2 regions of the Shewanella sp. Pdp11 genome follow, and region 2 is predicted to be linked to the other one. Evidence: riboswitches for the same ligand, from Rfam matches in the RefSeq annotation. Region 2 holds a riboswitch; the other holds the start of a gene.
What was found. A riboswitch is a leader RNA that binds a small molecule or an ion and turns the genes downstream of it on or off. The one in region 2 is predicted to bind cobalamin.
Positions count from the first base shown of each region.

Region 1 (6,174 bases), 1.9 Mb from region 2:
GCGTCTATGACTAACATGTCCAATTTTGCATTTCCAATCGCGGGGCAGATATCAACAGAAATGATGATTATCTCGCCAGTTTGCGCTTGCTAGATGACTCTAGGATTACGGCATGACTCTAGGTTTACGCCATGACTCTGCGTTTACGCAAAATCAGCAAAAAGAACATGCTACCTATGGCCGCCGTGATAATGCCCACGGGCAACTCTTGATTGCCAAGTAAACAGCGCGCCAGTACATCAATCCACACCATAAATAATCCGCCCACCAGCGCCGTTAAAATAATCGGCTGACGGCCGGGAAACAGCATGCGCACTGTGTGGGGGATCATCAAACCGACAAAGCCAATCCCGCCGCAGGTGGCAACCAAAATCGCGGTAATCAAGGAGCAGAGCAACAGCATATTGAGTCGCAACTTAGGCACATTCACCCCTAAGGTATGCGCCGTTTCATCCCCCGCTTGCAACGCCATGATCTGCCGTTTCATGCCTAAAATAATGAACAAACTCGCGCCAATCACCAGTGTCGGCAGCACTAATAAGGACCAACTGGCCTTAGCAAAACTGCCTAAACTCCAAAACAACACAGAAGCCGTCGCCTGCGGACTGGCGAAATACAACAACAAACTTGTTAACGCGCCAAACATAAAAGAGGTCGCCACGCCTGAGAGCAACATGCGCTCCACTTGGCTATTGAGCCCAAGGCCAGACAAGGCCAGCACTATCAGTACCGACAAACTGGCGCCAATAAAAGCGCCGAAGGGCAAGCTAAACCAAAGCAAACCCGACAAGGCACCCGAGCCACTAAAAATCCCCGAGTTTGCCGCCATGCCCGCATTATCAAAAAATCCAGAGCCTGTGAATATCGTCAACATCACCACAGCGCCAAAGGACGCGCCGGAACTAATACCAAACAGATAAGGGTCGGCCAGCGGATTGCGGGTCACAGTTTGCAGCACACTGCCCGCCAAGGACAAGCCCGCACCCGCCACAAAGGCGAGCAAAATACGCGGCAGCCTGAGCTCCATCACGATGCGCTCTGTCATGCCATTGGCTTGAGTGAGGTTGGCCATTTTATTGATAAACACTTGGATAACATCGATAAAACTGATGTTCGCCGCGCCAAAACTTGTGGCGGCAATGGGGGTTATCAAAGTGATTATGCCTAATGCGACCAGCATCAGTTGTTGTCTCGTCAAAGGTGTCACCATACGCCCCAAATGTGAGATGAAATGCTATTTACTCCCTGAATCATCCGCCCTCGCCTCGCTCAGCCATGTGGTGCGTTAAGTCATGGTAACCATAAAAGTAGCTGATCAAGGGCTTTTTATGTTGTGGATGGGTCGATACCTTAGCGCACACGCCAAACACATCGCCAATTCGCGCCTCGGTTAATACTTCAGTTGGCGTGCCCATAGCGCTGACTTCACCGTTATGGATCAACAACAAACTGTCGCACAGGGCGCTGGCTAAATTGAGATCGTGAATAGAGGCAATCACGCTGATGCCAAGGCTACGCACCAATTCGAGGATTTGGATTTGATAACGCACATCGAGGTGGTTGGTTGGCTCATCAAGGATTAATAGCTGCGGCTGCTGCACTATGGCACGGGCGATTAAGGCACGCTGCTTTTCACCGCCAGATAAGTGCTCGTACTGTTGATGCATCTTATGGCTCAGGCCGACTTTCTCTAGAGCCTTGGCTATGCGCTCGCCGTCACAGCTCGAATTGGTATCGAACATGCCCTTATGCGGTGTTAAGCCCATGCTGACCAATTGCTCTGTGGTGAGGTCAAAATAGTGCGGCGTGTCTTGCTGCACTACGGCAACTCGGCAAGCAAACGCCTTGGGCGATAAACGCTCAATATCTTGATCAAACAGGGTAATTTTGCCCTGAGTCGGGCGAACAAAGCGATATAAACAGCGCAGCAAGCTAGACTTACCCGCACCGTTTGGACCAATCAAACCCAGCATCTGCCCGGTAGGCAGCGCAAAGTTAATATTGGAAAGAATGGTTTTGCCATCGATACACCAGCTTAGCTGGCTGACATCAAGCGCGACCGTTTGGCTCGCTGATGGGCGAGTGTCGCTGTCATTCAAGGTATGGCTCGTTTGGATGGCAGAGAGTTTCACCAAAGTGGTGCTCCTAGCGAGTCCAAACCTGAATTAAAAAAGGTTATGCACATTGTCATCGGCTCCCTCGAGTCACCCGCTCGAGAACTAAGGCTGCACGCAGCGATAACAGAAATAGGCAGGTCTCCTGACTCGTCACTTTTTGTATTAAAAACAATATAAAAAGTCACTCACAGTTGCGGGCACAGTTCGGGCTGACTGACAAGCAGCTCCCCGATTCCCTATTATGTTGAGATTGATTTCAAGCCTTTGCAGTGTAAGCTGGCAATCGTTGCCACAGAACATACTCGCACCACTCAAAACTCCCAACACCTATTTCTGTGACGTCATCCGATACGCTATCGCAAGCCTTGCAAGGCCGCGTGCTTAGGGGGACGCCAGGAAAACGCATTATCCTATATTTACCTTAATAGGCAATCGACAATCACGCTGGTAAGACAAGAAAAATCTTCACCTTAGGCCGATGCATATCACTCGCAGCGTCCGCTCGGCCAATCTAAACGCCAGTAACAAACGCCGTGCTCATCCTGCAGCACAGTAATGCTCACCACGGCCGCCACGGGTAAATCGAGTTGACTGAAAAATCCCACCGCCCGTTCAACCCCAAGGGCGCGCGCCATTAGGTGACGGATCACCCCGCCGTGGGTCACCACCCATACCTTGGCAGCCAGCTCACCCGTACTCAAGCCCTTACCCACGCTAGCGCCCGTAACCTGCTCGGCGTTATCTGAGTCGATAATCAACCGTTTAAACTCGGCGGCGAGTATCTGGTCAATCGTCCCATTCACCCGCGACTCGAAACTAGCCATAGTTTCCCCATTGGGCGGCGGTGTTTGCCAAGGGTTTTGCCAATAGGCCGCTAAATGTTCGCCCGCTTGTTGATACAGTTCATCGAGCCGACGACCGTCCCAATCGCCAAAGTCGATTTCTTGTAAACCCGATAAAAGCTGCGCCTGCAATGGCCTTGACTCAGATACCAGCGCCGCCGTCGAATGCAGCTTGGCGGCAAAGGCTTGGGCAAATTCGGCGCAGCGGCGTGAGGTCGAGCTATAAATCGCGCTACACACGCTGGCCTGTGACTCAACTGCTGCCGACATTTGCTGCCAGCCCTTTTCGCTTAGAGGCACATCCACACGGCCGCGTAAAATGGCGCCGCCTTCACACTCGCCGTGGCGCAACAATAACAATCGAACTTGTTTCATATATGCCTTTTAAAAATCTTAGGATCTAGAATCTAGGTGCTAGGAACCAAAGCCTAGAGCCTAGAGCCTAGAACCTAGATTCTAATGCCTTTGACTTTCATCTTGCCCTGACAATCATAAGTCGCGTATTATGGACGTCTATACGTTTAAATGTCCAAAAGCATTTTATAAAAACAAGTATCCAAAAACAAATGTCGATAGACCAGAATAAAATGCTCTTTGCATAACAAGGGTCGATGCTTGGACTTAACTTAGCTGTATTTAAGGTAATTATTTATGACGATACCCTCAACCAAAGCCGGCCAGATATTAGCAGACATTCGCAAACAGCTTGCAGAGCGCATTCTGATCTTAGACGGTGCCATGGGCACTATGATCCAAGGCTACAAACTGGAAGAAGAGGACTATCGCGGCGAGCGCTTTAAAGATTGGCACACGGATGTCAAAGGTAACAACGATTTATTGGTGTTGTCGCAACCCCACATCATCAAACAAATTCACACCGACTACTTAAACGCCGGTGCCGACATCATTGAAACCAACACCTTTAACGCCACCACCATCGCCATGGCCGACTACGACATGCAGTCGCTGTCCGCCGAAATTAACTTAGCCGGCGCACGCCTCGCCCGTGAAGCCTGTGATGAAGTCTTTGCTGCCACAGGCATTCCACGCTACGTCGCCGGTGTGTTAGGCCCCACTAACCGTACGTGTTCAATTAGCCCTGATGTGAACGACCCAGGCTATCGCAACGTCAGCTTCGATGAGTTAGTGACTGCTTACAAAGAATCCACTAAGGCACTGATTGAAGGCGGCGCGGATATCATTATGGTCGAGACCATATTCGATACCTTAAATGCCAAGGCCGCGCTGTTTGCGATTGAATCCGTATTCGATGACTTATTCGGTCAGCATTCGAGTGACCTCTTACCTATCATGATTTCGGGCACCATTACCGATGCCTCTGGCCGCACACTGACTGGCCAAACGACCGAAGCTTTTTACAATTCCCTACGCCATATCAAGCCCTTATCTATCGGCCTTAACTGTGCACTTGGGCCAAAAGAGCTGCGCCCATACGTCGAAGAATTATCCCGCATCAGTGAGTGTTATGTGTCGGCGCATCCAAATGCGGGTTTGCCGAACGAGTTTGGCGGTTACGATGAAACCCCAGAAGACATGGCAAACGTGATTGAAGATTGGGCGCGCGAAGGCATGCTCAATATTATCGGCGGTTGTTGTGGTAGTACGCCTGAACATATCCGCGTTATTCGTGAAGCGGTCGATAGACATAACCCGCGCGTGTTGCCCGATATTCCCGTAGCCTGCCGCCTTGCCGGTTTGGAACCACTGACTATCGATGCCAATACCCTGTTCGTTAACGTGGGCGAACGCACCAACGTCACAGGCTCGGCCAAGTTTTTAAAGCTGATCAAAGAAGGCAAGTTTGAGCAGGCGCTCGATGTCGCCCGCGAGCAGGTTGAAAGCGGCGCACAGATCATCGACATCAACATGGACGAAGGCATGCTCGATGGCGTGGAGATCATGCACAAGTTTTTAAACTTGATTGCCTCTGAGCCCGACATCAGCCGCGTACCTATTATGATCGACTCCTCTAAGTGGGAAGTGATCGAAGCTGGCCTCAAATGTATTCAAGGCAAGGGCATAGTTAACTCTATTTCCCTCAAAGAAGGCGAAGCCAAGTTTATCGAGCAAGCAACACTGGTGAAACGCTACGGCGCGGCGGCCATTATCATGGCATTCGACGAACAAGGTCAGGCCGACACTAAAGCGCGTAAAATCGAAATCTGTACCCGCGCCTACCGCGTGTTGGTCGATAAGGTCGGCTTTCCGCCAGAAGACATCATCTTCGACCCAAATATCTTCGCCATCGCCACAGGTATCGATGAACACGACAACTATGCCGTCGATTTTATTGATGCCATTAAAGCGATTAAAGCCACCCTGCCCCACGCGATGATTTCGGGCGGCGTGTCCAACGTGTCGTTCTCGTTCCGCGGTAACAATCCAGTGCGCGAGGCGATTCACGCGGTGTTCCTGTACCACGCCATCAAAGTCGGCATGGACATGGGCATAGTCAACGCGGGCCAATTAGCCATTTACGATGATATCGACCCTGAACTTAAAGTGCGGGTCGAAAACGTAGTGCTTAACTTACCCTGCCCAGTTGAAGGCTCGAGCAATACCGAGCAGTTACTTGAAATCGCGGAGAAATTCCGCGGTGATGGCGCACAGGTCGGTAAGAAAGAAGATTTAGAATGGCGCAGCTGGCCAGTGAGCCAACGCTTATCCCATGCGCTCGTCAAAGGTATTACCGAATTTATCGATGAAGATACCGAAGCCGCTCGCCAAGAAGCGAAACGTCCGCTAGATGTGATTGAAGGCCCGCTGATGGATGGCATGAACGTAGTCGGCGACTTGTTCGGCTCGGGCAAGATGTTTCTGCCGCAGGTGGTGAAATCGGCGCGGGTAATGAAAAAAGCCGTGGCTTACTTAAATCCGTACATTGAGCTTGAAAAGGTCGAAGGCCAATCAAATGGCAAGATTTTGATGGTGACGGTAAAAGGCGACGTGCACGATATCGGCAAGAATATCGTCGGCGTGGTGCTCGCCTGTAACGGTTTTGAGGTATTCGATTTAGGCGTGATGGTGTCGGTGGAGCGAATTCTCGACGCCGTGAAAGAACACAATATCGATATCATCGGCATGTCGGGCCTCATCACGCCGAGTCTGGACGAGATGGTGCATAACGTGAAAACCTTCCACCGCGAAGGCTTAACCATTCCGGCGATTATCGGCGGCGCGACTTGCTCTAAAAT
Region 1 is NZ_CP015194.1:1,723,656-1,729,829, reverse strand. It holds gene AYJ58_RS07630 (FecCD family ABC transporter permease) at 125-1,210, opposite strand; gene AYJ58_RS07625 (ABC transporter ATP-binding protein) at 1,251-2,132, opposite strand; cobalamin riboswitch at 2,233-2,398, opposite strand; gene AYJ58_RS07620 (histidine phosphatase family protein) at 2,603-3,334, opposite strand; gene metH (methionine synthase) at 3,611-6,174, shown strand, end outside.
Region 1: another riboswitch for cobalamin. It lies ahead of AYJ58_RS07625 (ABC transporter ATP-binding protein); the one in region 2 lies ahead of AYJ58_RS21030 (TonB-dependent receptor).

Region 2 (6,174 bases):
TTGTGGACTGAAGCTCGGTTCGGGTAATGCTGGGCCATCGAGGCCAGTCTCACCGTGAACATTGTCGGCGATAATCAGTTCACGTGTTAGCGGCTTAGTGGCACCGCCTGCGACTGGGATATCACCACGGTTTAACAGGGTTAAGATCCGCAGGGCGTTGTTGAGGGTTTTATCTGGGGTTTGATTGCCAGCGCTAGTCGTGACGGCAAGGGGAACGAGGTCTGGGTGAGCTAAGGCTAAGATCAGCGCGATAGCATCGTCATGGCCGGGATCGCAATCAAGAATGATGTGACGAGTCATACTGTTACTCCTTTAAACAGCGGTACCGGATGCTTAGAATAGCATGCCATAGGTTAGGCGCTAGCCTGTGGAGGGCACTTGCAGAGTAAACTGTGAGCATTTTCGTCTTTTTATCAACAAGCTGCTAGAATTCTGCCCATTTTTGACATTAGGCGATGTTAGGTTATTCCATCTTCGCTCTGTCTGCTGCACAACATTGAATGACATCTCCAAGCAAATACAAGGAAATAAGTAATGCTCACTCATCGAATCACTTGGCCTAAGGCTTTACTCGCGGGCATGGTTGCCATGCAAATCTCTGGCTGTAGCGATCCTCAACCTATGGCCGTAGTGGAAAGTAATAACGAGTCATTGCTGCAGTTTGATAACGGTAAACTCATCCAATTTAAGGAAAAACCGAGTCCGCAGTATCGTCATATTCCCTGTGATTTACCCGCAGTAAATACCGTTGTAACAAATGATATGGCAGTGGCTGCTATCACCCCCAATGGTGATGTGGTCACTTGGGGTAATAGCTTTAGTGGCGGCGATAGTCGCGAAGTGACTGCGGAGCTTAAACAGGTTAAACAAGTCGTGCCTGTAAAGGAGGGGTTTGCCGCCCTGCGTGAAGATGGCACTGTGGTGTATTGGGGGCGAGCGGGGAAATTGAGCCTCGACAAAGTCCTGCAAAGTCGAATGACAAACATCACTAAACTCTATGCTAATCGTGAGGCGGTAGCCGCACTCGATGCCAATGGGAAAGTGCACACTTGGGGTTATGGTCCCGAAGGCGGCAATAGCCAACATGTGCAGGATAAACTGTTTGATGTCGTGGATATTTTTGCTGAAGGACGAAGTTTTACTGCTCTTAAAAAAGACGGAAGCACTGTGATTTGGGGGCAAGTTGAACGGTCAACCAATATGAAAAAGCTGCTGCCACAGTTAATGGATGTTGTGAGTGTTGAATATACCCAAGGAACTTACGCAGCTCTAAAAAAGGATGGCAGCGTCGTGACTTGGGGGCAGAGTAGTGATGTTTATTCTATTCGCAGTGCGCTACTGGATGTCGCGAGTATTACGTCAAATAGCTGTGCTTTTGCAATCTTAAGTCCAACGGGTGAGGCGCACTTTTGGGGCAATGAAACGAACTGTGGTATCGATTGGCTCAAACAAACGGATATTAAAGGCGTGAACAGTATTGTCAGTGTTGGCACGGGATTTTTGTTGCTGCGTGACAATGCCGTACCGCAAATCCTGGTCGATGATAGTGACTACGCCTATCTATATGGTTTTCACTATGCTCAAGATATTCTCAATCGGTATTGGCAGGAGGGAAGCAAGATCATCCCAGGTTCGGCATCATTTGTATTTACCCGTCCTGATGGCAAAGTCGTGCCAGTAGGTTATAGGGCTAACCTAGAAAATGTTGAGAAGCTCATAGCGCGTATTCCACGATTAACTTGGTTAGCGAAGGCGGGTGAGGGGTATGTCGGGATCAGTGAACAGGGAGAGTGGGTCTCTTGGTCGATGAATAACGAGATGTTTGCCAAATCTCCGCTACCGCCTGCCGATTCGTTGGTAATAAAGCCGCTGGATTTTACCCCTGTTGCCCAATGCGAAACGCCAGAGCAAAGACTGGTGATTCTGAGTCAGGAAAGGCCTAAACCTGAAGTAAAAATGTGGTTATTTAGCGAATAGCACTAACCTTTTTACCGTTACTGTGCAGATAAACGGAATATTTCCCTGTTATTCAAGCCGTGATAGTGATTATTTCTTTTAAAGTGGCAGTTAATATAACTTTTTGACTGTTTTCAGCGAAGGTTCTTCGTTAGAATGCTGGGTGTTTTCTGTTCAATTTCATGATGTCGTATTAATTATAAGTGCGATACAAGGATGATAAGTATGAAATTAGCATTGTGTTCACCTATTGGATTGTTTCAAGGTGCCAGTGTGTTATTACTCTGCAGCTTAATTGGCTCAGAGCCAGTTCAAGCCACATTAGATATAGCTCGGAGCGAAAGCGGCGCTGCTCATACCCATGTATTGCCGGTATTTGGTCAGCAATTAGGGTTCAATCTGCCTGCGGGCTGGAAGCAGGCTTATCATGAGGAGCAAGCAGGCATGTTTATGGCAGAATATGTGCCTGAGCAGGAAGCATTAACCCAGTGGAGTGCACTATTTTGCGTGCAGGGCTTTAAGGATATGGCCGAGAGTATTAGCCCAGAGCGTTTTTTAGATGCGATGGCCCAGACCTATAAATCGACCTGTGACGGCGAAGTGGTGTACCAGAAGCTCGGCGACACTGAAGTTGATGGACACGAGGGATTTAGGGCTATTTTAGGCTGTACAGCCATGCCCAATATCCACAATGCCACGCAAGTGAATCCCAAAGCCTATGCTTCGATTCCTCAAGGGGAAATTGGCTACTATACGGTTGTCAGTGGCAATAAAGATTTGTATCTACTGCATAAGTCGATGCGAGGTGCCGTTTTTTCTGTCGATAAACCACCACTGCAGGCAGATAATAGCCAAGATTTTATCTCCGCTTTAGTCCCATTCTCCTTGAAGTAGACTGTAGACGTTCGCTTGAGTTTGATGGACTTTCATCCGTATAGACGTCTATAATGCGCGCGCTCAGGCTCTATAATGTGCTGAGCCTTAAGGGAGTATCGCTGTTTTATTGATGGCTGTGCCCTATGAATCAAATTTTTAGTCAACCTTCTGAGGTGCTTGCGTGCGAAAGCCGCGAGATAATCGGGAAGCCAGTGAAATTCTGGCACTGCCCCCGCAACGGTAAAAGGTGAGAGAAGACCGCGTTTGATTGGTGTGTTCAAGACAGAGCCCGATAGTCAGAATGTTAAAGGTCAGTCTCGCGTTAATTCTATTTTTACGGATTAACATAGCCTAAGTCCGGAGACCGGCCCTAAAGGTGTTTTTGAGATTTCGGTGGGCAGATCTCAAAATGCGATAGTCACTGTCAGTATCTTTTACTGAATGAACAGTATCGTGGCGCTAATGCCCCGTTTTCCTTGCAGGAGTTAAAGGTAAAATGGGAACAAATCCAACCAAAATCGCGCTGCTGATCGGTAGCCTTTGCAGTTTTTCCGTTATCGCGCCCGCTATGGCGGCTGACGCTACCAGCACAGCGAAAGTCGACGAGCATCTTGTCGTGATTGGCCGCTCTGACAATACCCCGTTAAATATTGCCGCGAATGTGAATGTGATTGACGCTGCGGCGATTGAAATGAGCGGTGCCACTAGTGTGACTGAGGTTTTACGCGGTCAAAGTGGTATTCAAATTTCAGATAATAACATCGGTACTAGTTTTGCGATGCGTGGCTTTAGCGCCAGCACTGCTGTGAATAACACGCTGATTTTACTTGATGGTCGTCGCCTCAATAATATCGATATCGCAGCTCCTAGTCTTAATGCCATTCCGCTTAACCAAGTCGAACGCATCGAAATTTTATCGGGTAGTGCGGGTGTGCTTTATGGTGACCAAGCGGTAGGCGGCGTGATCAATATTGTCACTAAATCCCCTGAAAATACCGGCGGTAGCGTACAGTTATCCGGCGGCAGCTTTGATACCTATGAAGGTCGCGGTGATGTGTCTGGCGCGATCAACAAAGATTGGCGTTACTTTTTCACCGGTAGTTACAACCAAGGTGACAACTATCGCAAACATAATGCTAACGAAACCGGCTCTATTCTTGGCCGCATTCAATATAAAACGGCCACAGACTCGTTCTTCGTTGAAACCAGCTATTACGACGATGACCGTGAAAATCCTGGCTCGCTTACTAAAGATCAATTTAAAGACAACCCACGTGACTCTGGGAACCAGAAGCAATATTCTCACGAAATGACCACTGCGGCGCGTACGGGTTACCAGCATCAGCTCAATCAAAACTGGGCGCTGGCGGCGGATTTAGATTACAGCGATACCTTAGTGTCTTCTTTTAATTGGGGGGCGAACAGCCATAATACACGCTCACTGTTGATGTTTAGCCCTAAAGCGTTAGCGAGCTACAGTACGCGTCAAGGTGAGCTAAACCTAGTCACAGGTTTAGACATTAGCCGTGGTAAGGCTGATTTTGACACTATGGCGCGCAGTAATGTGCAGCAAACACAAAGTGCTTACTTACAAGCCACTGTGCCATTAAGTCATACCCTAAGTTATGTTGTGGGTGGGCGATATGCGCGGGTGACCGACGAGTTAGTCGATCGCAAAGTTTATCCTAGTGGTATCGATTTAGATGAAGATGCTACTGCATTCGAGTTCGGCCTAAACTACCGTCCTAATACAGATCACAGATTCTATCTACGTGGCGATGAAAACTTCCGTTTTGCCAAAGTGGATGAGCAAGCTTATACCCCTAAAGATGTGTTTGGCTTAAAGCCGCAGACGGGCCGCTCCTACGAAGCGGGTTGGGATTGGACTCTCGCGAGCCAAACTCTACGAGTGAGCCTATATCGTCTCGATTTGGAAGATGAAATCGTGTTCGATCCTAGCGCGGAGACACCTCCAAATGGAGATTTTCAAGGCGCTAACGTCAATGCCGACGCTTCTCGTCGTTATGGCGCGAGTGCCGATTGGGATTGGCAGGTGACTAAAGCGCTGCAGCTCGGGCTAGAGTATAACTATATCGATGCTGAATTTACTGACGGTATCAATGATGGCAAAGAGCTGTCTTGGGTGGCAAAACACACAGGGCGCGGTTATGTCAGCATGGATTTTGCTGAGCATTTCCAGGTGTTTGCCGAAGCTATCTACACGGGTGATCGTTTTATTGAAGGCGATAACGGCAACGAAGGCGATAAGCTGGCAAGTTACGTGCTTGGTAATTTAGCCTTGAACTACAATCGTGATGCTTGGCTTGCCAGCCTGCGTATCGATAATGTATTCGATAAAGATTATGTCAGTGCAGGTTATTACGGTGGCGATTGGGGGGATAGTTATTACTCTGGTCGAGGCCGTGATATTCGTTTAACCCTTGGTTATCGTTTTTAATATCTGACTACATAAGCTATTTTGCAGCCTTTAAATGAATATAAAGGCTGCTTTTGCTATTATCTATTCTTAAATTGTTTATCTTGTTCTTCTTTATTTAGCGGTTTAATACCAAGATAATATTCATAGCTATTTTTATCATTATTATCGGCAGATATCTCATTTTTATTATTAACTTCTTTCGATGTGTTGTCTTCTTTGTTTGCATACATAGTTAATTTAGGCTTAGTCTGTTTAGACTTGGTCTCCTCTGCAGCTGACTTATTCGCTATACTTTTAATCTCTTCATTGTCAGTAGCGGGTTTGTCTTCTATCTTGCCAAATTTATAGTTAAAAATAGCATTGGTTTCTACTGTTTCAATGGTTGATTTTTTCATGGTTTTGTATGATGCGACAATACCATGCTTACCTAAGGTAACTTCGGGATAAATTTTCTTACCTGTACCAACCTTTGCACCATCGACATACCAGTCTGCATCAACGTTGCTCGTTAGGGTAATCACTGTGGACTTAAGGCCCAGTTTTTCATTGAGTAATGATTCTATTTTGTTGTTATATGACGGCTTAAACGTCATGTTAACTCTATAATGCAGTTCTCCATTCATATTCATACTAGCATCAATAACCTTGTATGATAGTAGTACACTTTTATCGCTAAGGAATGGATCTGAATTAATCGTATTTTTAACTGTATACTTTTCGGTATCTTTTAAACAATCATTTATAGATTGAAATTTAGAACAAGTCATAGAGCTTTCTAGGTCAATTGACTTAACACTATCAGCACTGGATAACTCAGCAACAATACGATTAACTATTTCTTTTTTTAATGCAAAAAGTTGTGCGCTTCTTTGAGTTCGTTGACTATTAACAATTTCGTACTG
Region 2 is NZ_CP015194.1:4,784,966-4,791,139, reverse strand. It holds gene rihA (pyrimidine-specific ribonucleoside hydrolase RihA) at 1-300, opposite strand, end outside; gene AYJ58_RS21040 (hypothetical protein) at 535-1,977, shown strand; gene AYJ58_RS21035 (hypothetical protein) at 2,182-2,850, shown strand; cobalamin riboswitch at 2,987-3,219, shown strand; gene AYJ58_RS21030 (TonB-dependent receptor) at 3,329-5,290, shown strand; gene AYJ58_RS21025 (hypothetical protein) at 5,350-6,174, opposite strand, start outside.